One region of the Devosia sp. Z11_6 genome, then DNA from elsewhere that is predicted to be linked to it. Evidence: riboswitches for the same ligand, from Rfam matches in the RefSeq annotation. Region 1 holds a riboswitch; the other holds the start of a gene.

Region 1 (10,479 bases):
AGGGCGCTTGAAAGCCCGGCCTGCAGTGCAAGAACCAGGATGAGCACGAGGACAATGACGGTGGGGCCCGACCAGTCGACCAGATAGCCGCAAAGCAGGGTCGTGACCACGACCGACGCCGAGCCCCAGGCTCGCACCCGGCCAAATTCCAGCCGGTATGTGGCAAGGTTGGCGATGAGGATCGACTCGCTGAGCGGAATGAGTGGCGCGCTGACGAACCGGAGGATGAGGTAAACGCCGGCCACGATGAGAGGGCCATCGGCGGCCAGCAAAGCGGCGGAAGCAAGCGTGGCGAGCACGACGAGGCCGAACAGGATCGCCTTGTTGCTCCGGGTGCGATCGGCCACACCGCCAACCACGGGATTGACCACGACCGCCAGCGCCGAGGCAAGCGCGAGGCAGACCCCGATCTCTTGTACCGAAAGGTCGCCTGATTTCAGCCAAAGCGGCATGAAGGTGATGCCGATCGCCACCTGCGCGTAAAGCGCAAAATAATACGCGTAGAACGCCATGCCCGAAACTGCCCACCCCGCTGCCACGTCAACGCGCTTGCGAGAGGCAACACCTTGTTGTCCCCCAACGGAGCGCGTCCTCCCCCCGGGCAGTCCGCCACTAGCCTTAAGCCGAGCGCCGCGGGATTTCTAGGAGCATCCAGCGGTTGGCACGCGCAAACGCATTACCTCCGTCGGGTGCACTGGGCGGCGATCATCCTCATCCCGTAACCCGGGATATCGCTGGGAAATCGTTGAGCGAGCGCAATCCACTTTCGCACGCGCATGAAGGCGGGGACTAACTCAACGCCGGCACGTTCGGCAAGCTCCACAAACTCCTGGTCGCCCGGAGCGGACAGCACCGCTTCCACACCGACCGCCTCGAGCGCGACTGCAAGCGCCACAATGGGTTCGACGTCACCCCGCGACCCATAGGTCGACAAAAGTACCCGCATCGATGCACTCCCTTTGCTTGGATACGGCAAGGGTTTTACGGCGGGTCCCTAGGCTTGAAGCAAGCCGCTTGTGATCTACATATCGAAGTGGGGGAGGGGTTGAAACCGATGTGTGTACCGAGGCCCAACTTAGCACGCCGAGGATCGACGTTCAGGCGGCCGCGGCAAACCCCAGTCGCCAAATGGCCGGCGCCGCCAGGGAAACACCTGATAGCAGCAGGAGCGAGAACGCCACGCGGCGCAGCGTGAGGACCGCAAATGGCGGCGGCCAGCGTTTTGCGGCATAGGTGGTGGCGGTAACCACGGGCGCCGCCAACAGCGCCCACCAACTTGCCTCATAGGGGAAGCTGCCGGTCAAGCCGACCAAGGACAGCCGGAACAAGGCGTTGACGCCAAAGATCAGCACCAAGGTGTCCCGGATGGCGGCCGCTGGCAGGGGTTGGCGATAGAAGTGATAGATCAAGGGCGGTCCGGCCGTGGAGAACATCCCGCCCAGAAAGCCGCCCAATGCACCCACCAGGACGAACGAACCCGAAGAAGACCGGTTGGGCAGCGGATGCGGCTGCAGGATCAACTGGATGCTGGCACCAACGATGACGGCGCCCAGCAGCAGGCGTAGTCCGTCCAGATTGGCGTCCGCAAGCCATTCGAGCATGAAATAACCCAGCACCACCAAAAGGAGGCTGGGGCCAATGGCGAGGCGAAACTCGCTCCAGGCCACGTTACGCCAGCCTCGGGCCAACACCTGAGTTGCATTGACCACCGTGAGGATGCTCACGATCACCGCGGCTTCGGGCAGGGGCAGCAGCCCGAGAATGCCGATACCGCCCATCATCAACAGGCCAAAGGCAAAGCCCGTCAGCGTCTGCACATAAGCGGCAGCGCCGGCAAGGACCAAGAGCATGGCGACATTCAACGGGTCCATTACCAGCCTGCAAACAGAATCAACGCCCGGGATAATAGCTGCATTCCCCGGGCGTGGCGCCGTGAGGCGGCGAATCACCGACTGATCGCTGCTCTCTGGACTTCGTTCTGCGCAACTGGGACGGCGAAGCGCCAGGCATTGTCAGCCAGATAATCGACGAGCCGCCGGCCCGGTCGCCCGGTGAGTTGGCTGAAATCGTCAGTGACCTGGCTGAAATGACCCGCGAGAGTGGCAGTAAAGATCGGCAGCATCTGTTCGACCAGAGCTGGCGCCAGTTTCATGCGCCCCGACTCGCGCTTGAACTGCGCCTCGTCGACACCATCGTAGGTGACGGTGCGGCCGCTGATCGCGGAAAGCGCCGCGGCGGCTTCGGCATAGCCCAGGCTGTCGGGGCCAGTCAGGTTGAAAGCCCGCCCATCCGCAACTGCCTGGGTCAAAGCGACAGCGGCAGCTTCGGCGATGTCGCGCGCATCAATCAAGCTGGTCGTGGCATCGCCCGCGGGAAGCGCAAGCCGGCCAAGCTCCATGATGCCGGCGTGCCAGCGCCCGTGGAAATTGTCGAGGAACCAGTTTGGGCGCAGGATCGCGTAGGGCGCGCCTGAGCTTTCGATCTGCCGCTCCAGTTGCCGCAGCGGAATGGCGTCATTGGCATCCACCCCCAGAGCTGATTGCAACACCAACTTAATGCCGCGCCGCGCTGCGGCCTCAACGAAGGGGCCAAGCAGTAAATGTGGTTCGGCCGAGGTCGGAACGACGAGGTAAGCCGCATCGGTGCCGGCAAGCGCCGCTTCAAAAGTCCGGGCCTGACTATAGTCCAGCAGCACTGTGTTGGCGTCACCTCCTCGCCTTGTGCCAATTTTGACGCTGTGCCCGGCGATCAGCAGCCGATTGGCCAGGTGCTGCCCAACTGTGCCGGTTCCGGCCGCAACAAGTATGGTCTTGAACATCACGTTCTCCTTTCTAACCAGGAGAAAGATGGCGCGCCCTGAGAGGACAAGCCATGTGAGCCGATCTCCCCTTTCTTGCAGATCGTCTTGAAAAGGTGCAGGAGAGCGGCATGAATGTGCTTGATCAATGGATCCGCATGTACGCCCGCAGCCGGATGACCCTCGTCCGCAGCCGGGTGGTTGAGCCTTGGGGCTTCCGGCTCGATCCGGGGGCAATGATCGCCTTTCACCTCGTCTGGCAGGGGACCGCTTGGCTTCGCCGGGCCGGCGAGGCGCCACTCCGGCTGGAAGAGGGTGATCTGGTGGTCCTGAGTGATGGAAAGGCCCACGATCTCGTGGCCAGCCCTAAGGGCGAGGCGCCCCCCGTCAGCCAGTTCGTGCAACAAGGATTTGATGTCACCAGCCAGTCTCCTGACGCGGTGATCTTTTGCGGGCGCTTCCAGGTGGATGGCACGCGGCGGCTGGGACAATCGGCGCTACCGCCCTGCATTCACCTGCCCGCGGCGGAGCTCCGCAAGGACCATGGCATTTTGCCGATCGTACTGCTGCTGGCCGAGGAACTGGAGCACCAGGGCTTGGGCAACGAAAGCCTGGTGGAAAGTCTTGCCGACAGTCTGCTGGTTTACGTGCTGCGCCGTGCAGCCGAGCGCGCCGGGCATTCCGCCGGATGGCTGCCGGCAATGAAGGATCCCAACCTTGCCAAGGTGTTCCGGGCGATCCATGCCGATCCCGCCGCCAAATGGACTGTCGAGGGCATGGCGAAGGTGGCGGGGCTGTCGCGCGCTGCCTTTGCCAGACGATTCCATGACCGGGCGGGAGAGCCGCCATTGACCTATCTCAAAGGTTGGAGGCTGACTCTGGCCGCCAGAAAGCTCGCCAGTGGCCCCACTTCGGTAGGGTCACTGGCGAGCGAAGCCGGCTACGCCTCGGAGGCGGCTTTCACGCGGGCGTTCAAGGACTATCACGGCCTCGCCCCCCGAGCTTATCTGCAGACGCTCCAAAGTGGCGCGCGCTTGCCTGATGGACAAGCAATCCAGGAACTGCGTCAAGCATCGCAAAGCGCCTGATAAAAGATCAACTCCGCCAATACAGACATGTGCTTGCATTTGCCGGCGATGCTGCCCTATGCTGGCCCTATCCACAGGGGTGCTCCGTATGGTCGGGGCTGAGATGAGGGCGGCAAGCCTTCGGACCCTATAGCTGATCTGGGTAATACCAGCGGAGCGAGGCGGGCCATGTTCTCAGGCGCACAGATTTCCCTTTATCCAATGACCGGCGACTTTGTCGGCGTGATCATGAACGCGCTGGGTGCGCTCGATCCCTATCGTGAACGCTTGCGCATCGAGACCGATGACATCTCGACCCTGTTGGTCGGTCCGCCCGAAGTGCTGTTTCCCGCCATGCGCGATCTGTTCAGTGCCGCCGCGCGCGCCGGCACCCATTGCGTGCTTTCGGCGACAATCTCGCGCGGCTGCCCGGGCGAGCCCGATGATGCCATCTGCCAGTCCAATTTGTTCGAGGGGCCGGTTGCGCCTCTTGAGGAGCGGCGCGCCAGTGCGCTTGCGGCAGTGCAGGATGCGCCCCACATCGGCGTCTTCGGGGTGGCCCAATTGTCTCTCTATGTGATGGGACAGGGCCATCACATAGACGAAATCTATGGCTGCATCGACTTCCTCAAACAGTCGGGCACCTTCGAAAAGTCCAAGCATTTCGCCACCAAGCTCAATGGCGACACCGGTGCGCTGTTCGCCACCATCGAGCAGGCCTTTTGCCGGTTTGGACCGCCCGAGGGACATGTCACCATCGACCTGACCGTGTCGGTTAACAGCCCCAGCGCGCGCTGAGCGGAAGGCCTGGGCATGGCGCAGTTGTTCTCCTTCGGGCGCCTTGTCGCCCGGTTTCTCAGTTACGCAGGGCCCGCCGTGTTTTCGGTGGTGACCCTGATCCTGGCCTGGGAAGCTTATGTGCAGCTTTCGGGCATCTCGCCCACGGCGTTGCCGGCGCCATCCCGCATTGTGGTCCAGGGCTACCAGAACCGGGACGCGCTGGCCGGGCACACATTAGCGACCTTGCAGGCCACCATTTTGGGTTTCGGCTGCTCGCTCTGCGCCGCATTGCTGTTTTCGGTCGTGGTGGACTTCTTTCGCCCGGTACGGCGGGCGTTGTTTCCGGTGTTCATTATCACGCAGACCCTGCCGCTGGTCGCCATCGCGCCGCTCATCGTGCTCTGGTTCGGCTTCGGGCTGACGCCCAAGATCGTGCTCGTGGCACTGGTGACCTTTTTCCCCATGCTGGTGGCGCTGGTGCAGGGCTATGACTCCACCGATCGCGATATCGAGGCGCTGCTGGCGTCCATGGGAGCCTCGCGCTGGCGCCGGTTCAGGATGTCGCGGCTGCCTTCGGCCTTGCCTTATTTCTTTGCCGGGCTGCGCATTTCCATCACCTATGCCGTAGTCGGGGCGATCTTTGCCGAATATGCCGGGGCGGTCCGCGGCTTGGGCATCTATATTCTCAATGCCAAGAACAATTTTCGCCCCGACCTGGTGCTGGCCGCCGTCGTCGTCAGCGCGACGCTGACCCTGCTCCTGTTTGGCGCTACCGTCTTGGTGCAGCGGCTGACGATGCCCTGGACCCGCTTGGCGCAGAGGCGCCCATGACCACGCCCAGGCTTGAACTGCGCAACTTGGGCAAGAGCTTTGGCGATTCCGAAGTTCTGGCCGACATCAACTTGAGCGTTGGAGCAGGAGAGTTCGTTTCGATCCTCGGCCCTTCCGGCGCTGGTAAATCCACCATCCTACAGCTGCTGACCGGAGCGGTGTCCACTGATGGTGGGGAAATGCTGTTTGATGGCACGCCACTCGCCCCAAAGAGCCACCCCTTTGCCTTCATGCCGCAACGCGATGCGCTGATGCCGTGGCGGCGGATCATCGACAATGCCACTCTGGGCCTTGAGGTGGCGGGCATGACGCGCAAGGCGGCGCGGGGGGCAGTCCAGCCGCTGTTCGCTGAGTTTGGTTTGGCCGGATTTGAAAACCATTACCCCGCGCAGCTTTCCGGCGGCATGCGGCAGCGTGCAGCGCTGCTGCGCACAGTGGTGCAGCATAAATCCATGCTGCTGCTCGACGAGCCTTTCGGAGCCCTGGATGCCCTGACCCGCACGCGAATGCAGCGCTGGCTCGCTGGGATGTGGACGCGCCATCGCTGGACCGTGTTGCTGATCACCCACGATGTCCGCGAAGCGGTGCTGTTGTCCGACCGGATCTACCTGTTGTCGCCGCGCCCAGCGCAGATCGTGCGCCGCATCGACGTGCCGCTTGAGCATCCGCGACCCCCAGCAGGGTCGGCGGTCATCGCCCAAATCGAAGCCGATATCCTGCAGACCTTGTTTGAACCGGAGGAATAATCATGCCGCTTTCGCGCCTGCTGCTGATCCTTGGCCTTGCCGCCGCCCTCGCCAGCCCACCCGCAATGGCTCAGCCGGTGCCGGTGACCATGGCGCTGGACTGGACGCCCAACACCAACCATGTCGGCCTCTTTGTTGCCCAGGCCAAGGGCTTTTATGAGGATGCGGGGGTCGCAGTTGAGATCCTGCCTTATTCCGACACTTCCGCTGGCACGCTCGTGGCCAATGGGGTGGCAGATTTCGGTATTCTTGGCTCCATCGGTCTGTTCACCCAGCGCACGGCCGGGGTTGATCTGGTCGCGACTTATGCACTGGTGCAGACCGAAACGGGGCGCCTTGTGTTCAACGGCGACCGGCAGGATATTCAAAGCCCCAAGGACCTCGACGGCAAGACCTATGCCGGCTTTGGCAGTGACTGGGAGAATGCCCTGATTGGCACGATCATCCGCGCCGATGGCGGCCGGGGGGAATTCGAGACGGTCACCTTGGGCACTTCGGCCTATGAAGCGCTGGCTAACGGCGCGGTGGATTTCACGCTCGAAGTTTATACCTGGGAAGGCGTCAAGGCGGAGCGAGACGGGCGCCCACAACGTGCCTTTCGCTATGCCGATTGGGGCGTGCCCGACCAGCACACCAACTTCATCGGCACCACTGGCGCCTTTCTGGCTGAGCACCCGGACACGGCCAAGGCGTTCCTTGGCGCGAGCCAGCGCGGTTACGCCTATGCCGTCGCCCATCCGGACGAGGCGACCGATATTCTGGTCGCAGCCAATAGCGACGCGCTGCTGGACCGGGACTTTGTGCGCGCATCGCTGCAGGCGCTGATCGATGGGCACTACCTGCAGGCCGAAAATGGGGCCGTGGGCGTCATCAACCCCGCCAAGATGGAGGCGATGGGCACGTTCCTGTTTGAAGCCGGCATCCTCAAGGATGGCGAAAGCAATCCTCTGGCCGCCAAGCCCGATTTCTCCGGCTACTACACCAGCGCCTATGTGGAAGCCGCGCCGTGACGGCAAGGCGGCGCATGGGGCTCAACGCGGTGATCTTTGGGCTGGGGAGTCACGAAGCAGGCTGGCGCATGCCTGAAAGCAATGCGTTGGCCTCGACCGATCTGGGCTATTGGACCGACATCGCTTGTCGGGCTGAAGCGGGTGGGTTCGATGCTTTGTTTCTGGGTGATGTGCTGGCGCTGCAGCAAAGCGCCGACCGGCACCTCTCGGACGCGATGGACCCCTTCATCATCCTTTCGGCGCTGGCGGCAGTGACCGAGCGGATCGGGCTAATCGGCACGGCCTCGACCAGCTTTGATCATCCCTTTCATCTCGCCCGCCGCTTTGCTTCCCTCGATCACCTCAGCGGTGGCCGGGCGGGCTGGAACATCGTCACCTCCTCCAATGCGCTTGAGGCCCACAATTTCGGGCTCGACGCCATGCCTGACCATGGCGAGCGCTATGCGCGGGCCGCAGATGTCACCGCGGCTGTGCTGGCACTTTGGAGTTCCTGGCAGGCCGATGCACGGATCGCGGACAAGCAGGCGGGCCGCTATCTTGATCTCGCAAAGGTTCGGACAGTAGATCATCACGGTCAGTTCGTGCGAACCCGCGGGCCGCTGAACGTGCCCCGCTCGCCGCAGGGCCGCCCTTTGCTGGCGCAGGCCGGCGCCTCCGAGGCCGGGCGTGATTTCGCGGCGCGCTATGCCGATCTGGTGTTCACTGTTCAGGCCGATCTTGCCGAGGCGCAACTGTTTTATCGCGACATAAAGGGAAGGGCTTCCCGCCACGGCCGGCCACCGGAAAGCCTGCTGATTTACCCTGGCATTGTGCCTATTGCTGCCCCGACGCGGGCGCAGGCGGAAGAGCGCTTGGTGCAGTTGAATGGGTTCATGGTGCCTGAGCACGCGCTGGCCAAGCTCTCCGAGTTCCTGGGCACCGACTTGTCTGCGGCACAGCTGGATGACCCCCTGCCTCCTTTTGTCGGGGCAGGGGCTCCCAGCCAGTCGAGCCAAAGCCGCGTGGCTGTTTTGGTTGGCATCGCCAAACGGGAGGGGCTCAGCCTGCGGCAGTTGCTGATGCGTCTTGCCAGCGGTCGAGGGCATCTGCTGGCGGTCGGAACGGGCGCCGAGATCGCGGCGACCATGCAAGAATGGTTCGACCAAGGGGCCGCGGACGGGTTCAACGTGATGGCACCGTTGATGCCGGCCGATCTGCAGAGCTTTGTGGATCTGGTGATACCAGAGCTCACCGCATCGGGCCTGTTTACCGCAAGCGGGGAAACGCTGCTGCGGCAGCGCGTCCAACTCGGTCCGGCATAGGTCAGTCCACGGCCTGCCGGTGCAGGCTCTTGGTGTAGAGCCGGTACATCGACAACGTTCCGGCGGCTTCAAGGTAAACCTTGGCCCGCAGGTCCCGCAATTGCCCGCCGCGTTGCAGCACCAGCCCCAGCGCCAGCCGCGCTGCTTCCTCGGGCGTCGCGGCGACCTGGATAAACTCTTCCGGTGCGCCTTCTGTCGGGGCGCAATCTACGACGCGATATTTCTTACTCAAACCGAGCACTCAGACGCATATCGGCGGCTCCCTTCGTATTGACCATTGCTGTTGGGACTGTCACCGAGGACCTGCTGACAAGCTCAAGGAAGCAACTTCCTGTTTGAGCCGCTCGATCTCCTGCTGGGCAGCTTCAAGCTGCCGCTCCAGGTCAGCGATCCTTATATCTGCCAGCTGGAGTTCGCTTTGCTCGGGCACCAGCTCACCATTGGGTACATCCTTGATCTTGTCGCTCATACCAGCTTTTCTTCGCACTTGGTGATTGCCGCTAGTCTAGCCCGTCCTATCCTCCCGGGACAATGGCATGGCGACCCTTATCGCCGCGCCGAAGCCAGGATGTGGAGAATGGACGCGAGCAGATGGCCCAGGGTGACCCGAATAAACCAACGGCGATGGGACGGATCGTCCCAATCACGGAACCGTGCGGAGGTCGAGGCGTTGGCCGCTAGCATGGTTAAATCGGAGGGGAACCATCGCCCCATGACCAGCCCACCCCGTCTGCCGCGATGGGATGCTCAGCTAAAGTCTTCAAGGCCGATGCCTCGGCAGGAGCTTCCTGGGAGGGTGTTCCGTGGATCCAGCAAGCGTTGAACCGCCTTTCAACCAAGGACATCAATGATTCCAGCGTCGTCCTTTTCCTTCGATATGAGCTTTTGCGGGCCGCCACCCACGCTGGCAACCCTGTGGGGGCGCTGGAACCTTGATCCCTTCATGTTGACCGCGCTGACGCTGGTTGCCGCTCTTGCAGCGATCAGCTTGCGGTCGGCGTCCCGGCCGCGCCAACTGGCAGCGGGCGCGAGTTGGACCCTGGTGGCAACGCTTTTCGTGTCGCCTTTATGCGCGCTGACCGTGGCACTGTTCTCGGCCCGGGTGGGGCACCACATCCTCCTCACCATGGTCGTGGCGCCCCTATTAGCGCTGGCGCTACCGCCTGAGTGGGGGCGGCGGGTGAAGCTTTTCCCGGCGCTGCTGGTGTCCACCGTGGCGCTCTGGCTCTGGCATGGGCCTGACTTCTATGCCGCGGCGTTCACCCATCCCGCGATTTATTGGGCCATGCAGGTGAGTTTGCTGTTGGCTTTCACCTGGCTATGGCTGGGCATGCTGCGGGCCGACAATGCCATGGCCGCCGGGCTGATGGCGCTGTCCGGCGCCATCCAGATGGGCTTTCTGGGTGCGCTGCTGGTGTTTGCCTCCGGCCCGCTCTACCTGCCGCATCTGGCCACGACCCTCGCCTTTGGCTTTTCGCCGATCGAAGACCAGCAATTGGGTGGGCTCATCATGTGGGTGCCTGCCAATCTGCCGCTGCTGGGCGTTGTGATCTGGCGACTGGTTGATGCGCTGCGGCCGGAACGCCGCCCGGCGGTGCAATGACCTGGGGTTTTGTCGTCGCCTGGCTCAAATTCATCCATGTTGGGGGGATCGCGCTCTGGTCGGCGGGGCTCCTGGCACTGCCGTTCCTTTACCGGCAGCGGCGGGGGCTGGAAGACGATGCGCTCCATCGGTTGCACGCCTTTACGCGCTTTTTGTACGTCAAGCTGGTGTCGCCCGGAGCTTTCGTAGCCATTGCTTCGGGAACTGCGCTGATCCTGATGCAGGGCACCTACCAGAACTGGTTTTCGGCCAAGCTGGTCGGGGTCGCAGTGCTGACAGGCATCCACATCTTTTCGGGTTTGGTGATCCTGCGCATTTTCGAGCGCAACGGCCACTATCCCACG
Region 2 (10,479 bases), on a different contig from region 1:
CCACCACCACCTGGGCCCATTGCCACAGCCAGGCGCGGCGGCAGCGTCACCGACCGTATGGCAGCGCTGCGCGAAATCCAGGGGCGCTAAAGCCGGGGCGCACCGTCCGCAACGATCTGCACCGAACTGATATGTTCGCCCGTGCCGTGGTCGAACAACGCCAGCACCATCGCGCCATCGAGCTGGTACAGCACATTGATGGTGCCATCGCCCGTGGTGGCCGAAACCACTTCGGCCCCGGCGGGCACGCTCAGCGTTTGGGCCATGCTGGGCGGCGGTGCGTCGCGCATCACCCGATAGACAATGGCAAAGCCAATCGCCATAAAGCCCAGCAGCAGAATGCCGATGGAGATGCCGAACGACCGGCGCGCCTTTCCCAGCACGGCTTGTGCTTCGGGCGACAACGGCTCGGCATCTTGGCCCACCGGGCCGGTATTTGAAGGATCGCTCATGGAACACCTAACCGCTGACGACTTCGAGGGCGACGAAGTCGAATTCACTATCACTGCCGAACAGGCCGGCGGCCGCCTCGATGCCGTTCTGGCTAAGTCACACCCGGCGCTCAGCCGCAGCCGCCTCAAGGACCTGATCCTGGGCGGGGCCGTATCCCTTAACGGCCAGCCGATCAGCGAGCCCAAATATCGCGTAACGGCCGGCGAAACAATCACCCTCCTCGCCCCGCCGCCCGAAGATCCCGAGCCCAAGCCCGAAAACATCCCGCTCGATATCCTCTACGAGGATGATCAGCTGATCGTGGTCAACAAGCCCGTCGGCATGGTGGTCCACCCTGCTCCCGGCAGCCCTTCGGGCACCCTGGTCAATGCGCTGATCTATCATTGCGGCGCGAGCCTGCAGGGCATTGGTGGCGTGCGCCGGCCCGGCATCGTTCATCGCCTCGATCGCGACACCTCAGGGGTCATGGTCGCGGCCAAGACCGATCTGGCCCACCAGCATCTGTCCGCGCAATTTGCCGATCATGGTCGCACCGGCCCGCTGCATCGCGCCTATCTCGCCTATGTCTGGGGGTCCACTGAAACCGCCAAGGGCACGGTTGAAGCGCCCCTCGGGCGCGACGCCAATAATCGGCTCAAGCAGGCCGTGCGCAAGGACGGCCGCGAAGCCATCACGCATTACATGGTCGAGCAGCGCTTTGGCGGCGAAGGCTGGGACATCACCCGCATCCAGTGCCAGCTGGAAACCGGCCGCACCCACCAGATCCGCGTCCACATGGCTCATATCGGCCACCCCCTGGTTTCCGACACCGTTTATGCCTCGGGCTACGCCACCAAGATCAACCGCCTGCCTCCCGAGGTCGCCGCACCCATTGTTGCGCTAGGCCGGCAGGCCCTCCATGCCGCCGAGCTCGGCTTTGAGCATCCCGTGACCGGAGAGGAAATGTTCTTTGAAGCCCCGCTCCCGCCCGACCTTGTGGCGCTCGAGGAAGCGCTCGAGCCCTATGACAAGGCCTTCGCCCGCTAGGATTTGCGGGGGCCGGTAACCGAGAAGTGCGGGCCGGCCCTCCCCTAATGCCCGCACCACGGGCAACCCTTGCGCTGCCTGCACCGTTCGTCTGCATTCGGCGGCCTTACAATTGCGGCAATACGCCATATATTATGACCTGACTTCTTCCGCCGGGCCGCCAGGACGGCCGAAGATCGATCCGCCCGCCTGTGCGGGGGAATAAGTAAAAGGGGTGCATAAATGGCCCAGACCAATCTGCCTGTCCTTTCTGCCGAAGGAGGCTTGAGCCGCTATCTTCAGGAAATTCGCAAGTTCCCCATGCTGGAACCCGATGAAGAATTCATGCTGGCCAAGCGCTACAAGGAGCACGCCGATCCGGCCGCTGCTCAACGGCTTATTACGTCCCACCTGCGCCTGGTTGCCAAGATCGCCATGGGCTATCGCGGCTATGGCCTGCCCATTGCCGAGGTGATCTCGGAAGGCAATGTCGGGCTCATGCACGCGGTCAAGCGCTTCGAGCCCGACAAGGGCTTCCGCCTTGCGACCTATGCGATGTGGTGGATTCGGGCTGCGATCCAGGAATATGTCCTGCGCTCCTGGTCGCTGGTGAAAATCGGCACCACCGCTGCCCAGAAGCGGCTGTTCTTCAACCTGCGCAAGGTGAAGGGTCAGATCGCCGCGCTCGACGACGGCTCGCTCCATCCCGACCAGATCAAGCAGATCGCGACCACCCTCAATGTGACCGAGGACGACGTGGTCTCGATGAATGCGCGTTTGTCGGGCGATGCCTCGCTCAATTCGCCCATGCGCGCCGATGAAGGCTCCTCGGAATGGCAGGACTGGCTCGTCGACGACACGCCCAGCCAGGAAACTGCCCTGGGTGAAAGCGAGGAATATTCCGAACGCATGGGTCTGTTGACCAATGCCATGGATGTTCTCAACGATCGTGAGCGCGCCATCTTCCAGGCTCGCCGCCTGCAGGAAGATCCGCTGACGCTCGAAGAGCTGGCCCAGCAATACGATGTCAGCCGCGAGCGCATCCGCCAGATCGAGGTGCGCGCCTTTGAAAAGGTGCAAGACGCCGTGCGCGAAGCTGCCCGCTCCAACGCCGCATAAGGCTGGACCGCCGCAAGCAACCAATGCAGCCCTCGGTTTCCCCCGAGGGCTTTTTTACGCCTGCGAGCCCGCCGCCGCTGCCAGCCTAGGCTTGAGCCCGGGGCCCATCGAGCCTCCGGCATACTCATGGCCACCCCAAAAGCCCTTACCCTCCGGAGCCCTCATGGTGAGGTGCGCAGCGAAGCGCAGCCTGGAGCCACGAGGGCTCGGGAAGCGTGGAATGAGCGGGAATGTGCCGGAGCCCTCATGGTGAGGTGCGTAGCGAAGCGCAGCCTCGAACCACGAGGGCGGCCATCACCGCTCCCCACAAACTTATCCCCGCCCCCGAAAACCTCAGGCACAATCCCCCTTGTTCCCGGGCAAGCTGCGCGGTCGCGACGAACGGTCGGTGCGGGAATATCGGATGGGTTTGGGGTCGCCCAAGCTCCTTCGGGACGAGGATGATCCGGGACCGATTTCATCCCCCGGTCCATGAAGCTTCAGGGCTTCTGGCGTTTGGCACGGGTCTAGCCACGGACGGTCCTCACCGAAGAGTCTCCGATAGAGCAAGGGGCGAAGCTTGCTTCACCTTCTATTTCCCGCCGGACGACCGGCACCGAGGCGAACTTCGCCCCATGTCGCAGCACCAACCGCAGGGCCATCAGGCCCGGGCGGATTTTTGGCACGCCTGGACGAGATCCCAGAGCCGCGCCTTGGGCAGGATCAGCAGCCACGGCACCCGCTCAGCCGGCACGATCTCGATCCGACCCCCAAGGCCCGCATTGGAGGTGCCGATCAGCCCGCCCGGCGCCAGCTGCAGGCCATCCATCGGATAGAGCAGCCCCTGCGAGCGCTCGAACCCGATCGGCACCAGCGGATGGATCGACACCCGCTCCCCGGCCGCCGCCTCAAAACTAATCGGCCCCACCACTGCCAGCGCCACATCGATCTCGTCCACCAGCAGCAAGTGCCGCTCGGGGGCATATTGCAGCACCGCGCTCAGTGCCGCGAGCGTATGGTCGAGCCGCTTGCCCGTCATGCCCAGCGCCAGCGTCACCGGCGCCTGCGTTGAGCGCAGTGCCTTCTGGAAATCGGTGGTCACCTGCTCGGGCAGGTGCAACACCCGGGTGCGCCGCTCCCAGCCGGCGCGATCCTGGAGCGAATCGAGATCCCCGATGATCGCCGCAGGCACCAGCCCTGCCGCCCCGATCGCATCCGCCCCGCCATCGGCCCCGATCAGCGTCACTCCCGCCGCCGCGAGGTCACGTAGGGTTTGGCTCTCCACCGCCCCGCCGCCCACAATGGCGATCGGTCCGGCAAAGCGCAGGGGCGCGTCGGCAGCTGGGCTGAAATTCTCTTGCACTTGGGGGGCGCTCTTATAAGATCACGGCGTCTCGCTGGGGTGTTCCGGGTCAAGCCGGAGCTGAGAATTACCCATTGAACCTGAACCAGGTCATGCTGGCGGAGGAAGTTCGAGATGGCAAGGGCATCTCGTGCCCGCCATTGACACCCATCCCTTCACTCATGGCCGCACACCAATGAAGGGATGACCATCTTGGTCCACACCACTCACCTGGCGCTTGCGGTCCTTTTCGGACTGGCTGCCTCGCCCGCCTTGGCCCAAACCGCACCCGCGCTCACCATCTATACCTATGATGGCTTTGCCGCCGAATGGGGCCCCGGCCCCCAGCTCGCCGAAGGCTTTGAATCCCAATGCGGCGGCTGCACCGTGGAGTTCATCGCCGCCGATTCCTCCATCGGCGCCCTGCGCCGCGTCCAGCTTGAAGGCGCCACCACCCCGGCCGATCTGGTGGTAGGCCTCGACGTCGCCACCGCCGGGGAAGCCCGCGCCACCGGCCTCTTTGCCGATCACACTCTGGAGCTGGGCGATCTCGCCCTCCCCGAGCCCTGGACCGATCCGCAATTCGTGCCGGTCGACTACGCCCATTTCGCCTTTGTCTACGATACCGACCGCACCGCCACCCCGCCCGCCTCCTTCGAGGAGTTGATCGCGCTCCCCGACGACCTCAAGATCGTCATCCAGGACCCGCGCTCGGCCACCCCCGGCCTTGGTCTCGTGCTCTGGATCAAGGCCGCCTATGGCGACCGTGCCCCCGAAATCTGGGCCGGCCTCAAGCCCCATATCCTCGCCGTCACCCGCGACTGGTCGGAAAGCTACAATCTCTTCCTGACCGGGGAAGCCGATATGGCACTCTCCTACACCACCTCGCCCGCCTACCACATCGTCGATGAAGACGATCACACCATCAAGGCGGCGCTGTTTGATGAGGGCCATATCGTGCAGGTCGAGGTCGCCGGCATGCTCGCCTCCACCGACCAGCCCGAGCTCGCCCGTCAGTTCCTGGCCTACCTCGCCTCCCCCGCCGCCCAGGCGATCATCCCCACCACCAACTGGATGTTCCCCGTGGTCGACCTCGGCGCCGACCTCAACCCCGCCTTCGGCACCCTCCCGCAACCCGCCAAAACCCTGACGATCAGCGACACCGACCTCGAAGCCAACCGCGCCGCCTGGATCGACGAAATGCTTGCCGCCATCCAGTAGAAACCAGGACAGCCACAAGCTTCGAACCCCTCAGTGTGCCTCCCCTCCCCCTTGAGCGGAGGCGCACTGAGGGGGTCGATCGAGGGAACACAGTCCCTGATAGCCACACCACGACCCTCCGCCATCCCAGCGCCATCAGCGGACGTCCCCTCCCCATTGAGGGGAGGGACAGGGTGGGGGTTCAGGCCCATCAACCCGCTCCAAGGCCAGCGCCAACCACCGGACCATGACCCTCCCACCCCGCCCCTTGCGCATCGCCACCGCCACCCTCCTCGCGTTTGCCATCGCCGGGCTGATTGCTCTCGTCCTCTGGTCCATCCTTGCCGCCGCCACCGATGCCGCCGCCCCCAGCCGCATCGATATTGCCCACCTCCTGCGCATGACCTCGATCCAGGCCGGGCTCACCACCGTGCTTTCCTTGCTGGTCGGCACGGCATTGGCCTGGTCGCTCAATCGTCTGCGCTTCCCCGGACGCGATCTCCTCGTCGCCTTCTTTGCATCCGCCATCGTCACTCCCGGCATGGTCGTGGCCTTCGGGCTCCTCGCCATCTGGGGCCGCAATGGCTGGATCAATCGCGCGGCCGAAGCCGTGCTGGGCTTCCCCTTGGGCAATCCCGCCTATGGGCTCGGCGGCATTCTCTTTGCCCATGTGATTCTCGATGGGGCCTTCGCCGCCCGCATCATCCTCGCCCGCCTCGACGCCATTCCCGCCGCCCGCCTCAAGACCGGCCAGTCCCTGGCCCTATCCGCCTGGCAGCGCTTCACCCTCATCGATTGGCCAGCCCTGCGCGGCACCCTGCCGGGGCTCGGCGCCATCATATTTCTCCTCGCCTTCACCAGCTTCCCTATAGTGCTGCTGCTGGGCGGTGGCCCCGCCAACCAGACGCTGGAGGTCGCCATCTACGCCGCTGTCCGCCAGGATTTCGATCTCGCCGGCGCCGTGCGCCTCGCCTTGACGCAAATCGCCGTTTGCGCGTTGGTGATCTTTGCCGCCTCGGCTCTCGCCCCGGTACCCACCGCCTTTGGTTCTTCCCCAGCCACCACCTGGCGCGACGGGCCCGCCAGCCGCCTGCTGCAATGGCTGATACTCGCCACCGCCACCCTCTGCTTCGGCCTGCCCTTGCTCTCCGTGCTGGTGGATGGCCTCGGCGCCGGTCTCGGCAGCCTCCTTGCCCAGCCGAGCTTCTGGTGGTCGCTCCTCACCAGCCTCCTTATCGGCAGCGCCTCGGCACTCCTCACCCTTCTCCTGGCGCTCGCCCTCGCCCTCGGCCGCGGCGCCACCGGCAGCCCGCCGCTGCGCACCGTGCTTGGCATCCCGGCCTATGCCTATCTCGCCGTGCCCGCCGTGGTGCTGTCGCTGGGCTTCTTCCTGCTGGTCCGCGACCTGGGCCTTGCGCCCGCCGCGGCCGCGCCCGCTGTCGTGATCCTTGCCAATAGCCTCCTCGCCCTGCCCTTTGCCGTGGCAACGCTCGCGCCGCCGCTCGAAGCCATTGCGAAAACCAGGGGCAAGCTCATCCGCTCGCTCGGGCTGAGCGGCTGGCGGCAGTTCTTCCTCGTGGAACTGCCCCTGATCGGCAAGGATCTAGGCGTCATGCTCGCCCTCGCCTTTTGCTTTTCGCTAGGGGATCTGGGCGTCATCGCCCTATTTGGCACCCAGGATTTCCAAACCTTGCCGCTGCTGATGTTCCGCTCGCTCGGCGCCTATCGCAACAATGATGCAGGGGCCATTGCCGCCATTCTCCTCATCGGCACCATCATTGCCTTTGTTGGCCTGCCTCGCCTTGCCGAAAGGATCGCCCGTGCTGCGCGTTGACGAGCTTTGTTTTGCTTATCCCAACACGGCCGAGCCCTATCGTTTTTCCCTCGCCGCTGCGCCCGGCGAGATCACCGCCGTGTCGGGCGCCAGCGGTTCGGGCAAGTCCACCCTGCTTGATCTCCTCGCCGGCTTTCTCACGCCGACCTCCGGCAGCATCGCGCTTGACGGCCAGCAACTCGTGCCACTGCCACCCGAGCAGCGCCCGGTATCCCTCCTGCTGCAAAGCGAAAGCCTCTTTGAACACTTGAGCGCTGGCCGCAACATCGCCCTGGGCCTGCCCGCGCGCACGCCCAAGGCAGAGGTCACCCGTCAGGTTGAAGCTGCACTCGCGGAGGTCGGTTTGTCCGGCATTGGCGCCCAGCCCGCCGCCACCCTATCGGGCGGGCAAAAGCAGCGCGTCGCTCTCGCCCGCACCCTGCTACGCGCCCGGCCGGTTTTGCTGCTCGACGAGCCCTTTTCGGCCCTCGACGATCAAACCCGCGCCGTGATCCGCGATCTCGTCAAGACGCTGACGGTCCGGCATGGCTGGCACACCATCCTCGTCAGCCACCACAATGATGATATCCTCGCCCTCGCCAGCCGGCGCTATCATCTGGCGGATCGAAAGCTGGTGGCGGACTGAGCCGCCACCGCGAGGAGGCGCTTTATTCGTCCGCCGGCAGCAATTGCGGGTTCCAGACCACTTCCCAGAGATGCCCGTCAGGATCCCGGAAATACCCAGCATACCCGCCCCAGAACGTGTCTTGCGCGGGCTTGATGATCGCGGCGCCCGCACCCTCGGCGCTCGCCATGATCGCGTCGACCTCGTGGCGTTCCCTTACATTGTGCCCGAGCGTCATGGCGGTGGACGACACCGGCTCCCGGGCAAGGCCCGTATCGAACGCAATATCGTCCTGCGCCCAGATCGCGAGCTTCAATCCGCCCGCCAGATCAAAGAACGCGACGGCGCCGTGCTCGAACTCCTGCCCGATAATGCCTTGCGTCGGCAGGCCCAGCCCATCGCGATAAAAACGCACCGCGCGCTCAAGATCGCCAACGCCCAGGGTGATTACGGAAATCCGTGGTTTCATGTCCATGCCCTTTCGATCGGCGCCCGCCCTATGCTGGCGCCGTGATCGTCATGGGCCGCTGCAGCAGCGGAAGGACCCGCAAGCGGGGGCCGGGCCAACCTTCCCGAACCTAACCTGTTTCAGACACGCCAAGGCTAAGCCAGCCCCGCCGGAGCGTCAATCCACGAGGCCTCTGTCCGGCCAAACGCGGATGCAAACGGGGGGGCTAATTGCCCCCCTGTCCCCAAGCCGCAAAGACCTTGTCGAACAGCGCCTGCGCTTGCTCATCCTTTTCAAGGGTGATGATCGCATTGCGCCCGGTGCCATACACCACCGCCAGATCCATCCACTTGCGACTGCGCAGCAGGTCCTGGTTGGTGTTGGCATCCTGCTCGGCCGCACTCAGCGCAAACAGGTAGGAATTACCCACGACGCGGGCCGAAGCCCCCACCAGCGGCGTTCCGGGCACCAGTTCCTGGTCCTTGAGCAACACGCCCGGCAGCCCCGCAATCGTGCCGCCGATAAAGGTGTCGCTCACATCGAAATCCACCTCCATCAGGTGGCTCGCGGGCAGGCTCGGATCGGAATTCTTGCGAATGGTCATCTCGACCCCGAGATTGCGCGCCGGAATATTGGCCTGGCCGATCAGCGTGGGCTGGCCGATCTCGTCGACCCCTTCGCGCCACTCTATCGTGCCCGAGAACGGTACCGCACCGGTGCGGCCATCCTGGGAGGCTTCCAGCAGCAGCGACTGGCTGCCCGACAGCACGGCCGGGTCGACCGATGCCGCCGGATCATTGAGCGCCACGGCCGCACTAGGGTCTTCCCCGGGCAGCCGCTCTTCGCCCTTGTCGTCCGCACCACCACCCAGTTCGGGCAGGCTGGTCTGCGTCCCATCGGGAACCACCGGCTCGGGCGTCGGCTCCAGCCGGTCCTCGGTTTCCAGCGCCTCGAGCGCCGTAGTCGGCTCGGCCGCTGTCTGGGTCGCCGTATTGCCGGGCACTGCCGGCTGGTCGGTCGCGGAAATGTCGCCATTGGGCGGCACCGGGTCGAGCGTTGGGGTCGTAAGATCAGGTTCTGGCTCGGGCGCTTCGGCAACCGCCGTGCTGGCCTGCCCGAACATCTGGTTGAGGTCCACATAGCCTTCGCGCCAGGCCCAAAAGCCTGCGCCACCCACGCCAACCAGAAGCACTGCAAAAACGATCAGGAAAATGCTCAGGCCCGTGCCGCTGCGCGGCTCGCTCACTGGCACGAAGTTGTCGGAATTGTCCTCGCCTGCCCCGCCCGGCAATTCGGCGCGCTCGGGCATGGCAAACATATTGGGCACCGCCGGCCGGGCCGGACCCACAACCACCGGCTCCGTGGGCTCTGCCGGAATAGCCTGGCTTTCGCCGCGCGCTTCGCGATCCAGCGTCTCGATCGCCCGCTCGATGGCGCCCTCGGCTTCACTGGTGTCGGGCTGCGCCGCCTCGACTTCGACTTCGCGCACACTCGACAGTGCCGCTTCAACGGGGCTTGGTCCCATGCTGCTGGCGGGTTCGGTGCGGCGGGCGAAATTGAGCAACGCTCCCCGGCGGGCACCCTCCTCAGCGGCAGGCTTGTCGTCGGCAAGCGAATCCGGCTGGTCCTGAGGCTCCTGCACCGGCGCATCGAGCGGCGAGTCGCTCGGCAACTCGCTCGGGCCTGCCGTTTCGGCCTCGGCCTTGCGCGCTCCCTTGGCTCGCCCGAACGACGGCAACCAACGCGCCCGTGGCTTGATGATCTTCTCGACGGACTCAGGCTCGCTCTCGGCCACTGGCGTAACCACCGCCTGGGCCTCGTTTTCGTTTGGAACCGCCACGGGCACGTCGACCGGGCCCTCCTCGCGCACCAACTCTGCCCCGCTCGCCTCAGCGGCATCGGCGATGATGTCTTCGATCGAGGTGCCGGAGCGCGCTGGGCCATCCGCTTGCGCCTGGGGATAGGCGGGCTGTACCGGCTCAAACGCTGGATAGTTTGGTTGTGCCGGCTCAAAGCGCGGCCTCAGCTCGAACCGGGGCTGCGGTTCGGGCTCAGGTTCGGGTTCTGGCTCAGGCTGGGGTTCCGGTTCCGGCTCCGGCTCGGGTGCTGCTACCGGCGGCTCGACTGGTTGCGCCATGGGACGCCCGAACACCGAATCACGCCGCAGCGAAATTACGGCTTCGCTGGCTTCCTGCTCAACCTGCCGGATACAATCTTCCAGCTGCAGCCGATGCTGCGTTATGTCGCGCGCCGGCAGCGGTGGCTGAATGGCCCGCAACTGGCCCACAAGTGCCGAACGCGCCTTTTCGTAAACCGCACGGCGAGCCGCGCCATTATTCTCGGGCAATGCCGAGATGGCCCGGCGCAGCAGCTCCTTGTAGTCGGCCATAGCTTACTTGGTACTCACAATTGCCGCAGGTGTTGTATCAAAAACACTCAATCTTGGAACGGGTCAACCACAAGGATAGTATCGGCGCGCTCGGGGCTCGTCGACA

Evidence for each region. A riboswitch is a leader RNA that binds a small molecule or an ion and turns the genes downstream of it on or off. The one in region 1 is predicted to bind thiamine pyrophosphate.
Region 2: another riboswitch for thiamine pyrophosphate. It lies ahead of thiB (thiamine ABC transporter substrate binding subunit); the one in region 1 lies ahead of AC3YMN_RS12345 (YkoF family thiamine/hydroxymethylpyrimidine-binding protein).

What each region holds. Positions count from the first base shown of each region.
Region 1 is NZ_JBYUNQ010000004.1:23,624-34,102, forward strand. It holds gene AC3YMN_RS12320 (MFS transporter) at 1-512, opposite strand, end outside; gene AC3YMN_RS12325 (glycosyltransferase) at 677-946, opposite strand; gene AC3YMN_RS12330 (TSUP family transporter) at 1,098-1,871, opposite strand; gene AC3YMN_RS12335 (NmrA family NAD(P)-binding protein) at 1,946-2,818, opposite strand; gene AC3YMN_RS12340 (AraC family transcriptional regulator) at 2,929-3,885, shown strand; TPP riboswitch at 3,951-4,063, shown strand; gene AC3YMN_RS12345 (YkoF family thiamine/hydroxymethylpyrimidine-binding protein) at 4,054-4,662, shown strand; gene AC3YMN_RS12350 (ABC transporter permease) at 4,678-5,475, shown strand; gene AC3YMN_RS12355 (ABC transporter ATP-binding protein) at 5,472-6,221, shown strand; gene AC3YMN_RS12360 (ABC transporter substrate-binding protein) at 6,224-7,231, shown strand; gene AC3YMN_RS12365 (LLM class flavin-dependent oxidoreductase) at 7,228-8,532, shown strand; gene AC3YMN_RS12370 (hypothetical protein) at 8,534-8,764, opposite strand; gene AC3YMN_RS12375 (hypothetical protein) at 8,825-9,001, opposite strand; gene AC3YMN_RS12380 (cytochrome c oxidase assembly protein) at 9,380-10,135, shown strand; gene AC3YMN_RS12385 (CopD family protein) at 10,132-10,479, shown strand, end outside.
Region 2 is NZ_JBYUNQ010000001.1:405,155-415,633, reverse strand. It holds gene AC3YMN_RS01970 (hypothetical protein) at 1-90, shown strand, start outside; gene AC3YMN_RS01965 (DUF6476 family protein) at 87-452, opposite strand; gene AC3YMN_RS01960 (RluA family pseudouridine synthase) at 451-1,479, shown strand; gene rpoH (RNA polymerase sigma factor RpoH) at 1,702-2,577, shown strand; gene AC3YMN_RS01950 (thiamine diphosphokinase) at 3,218-3,919, opposite strand; TPP riboswitch at 3,945-4,045, shown strand; gene thiB (thiamine ABC transporter substrate binding subunit) at 4,103-5,119, shown strand; gene AC3YMN_RS01940 (ABC transporter permease family protein) at 5,346-6,932, shown strand; gene AC3YMN_RS01935 (ATP-binding cassette domain-containing protein) at 6,919-7,557, shown strand; gene AC3YMN_RS01930 (VOC family protein) at 7,580-8,005, opposite strand; gene AC3YMN_RS01925 (RodZ family helix-turn-helix domain-containing protein) at 8,211-10,373, opposite strand; gene AC3YMN_RS01920 (adenylosuccinate synthase) at 10,421-10,479, opposite strand, start outside.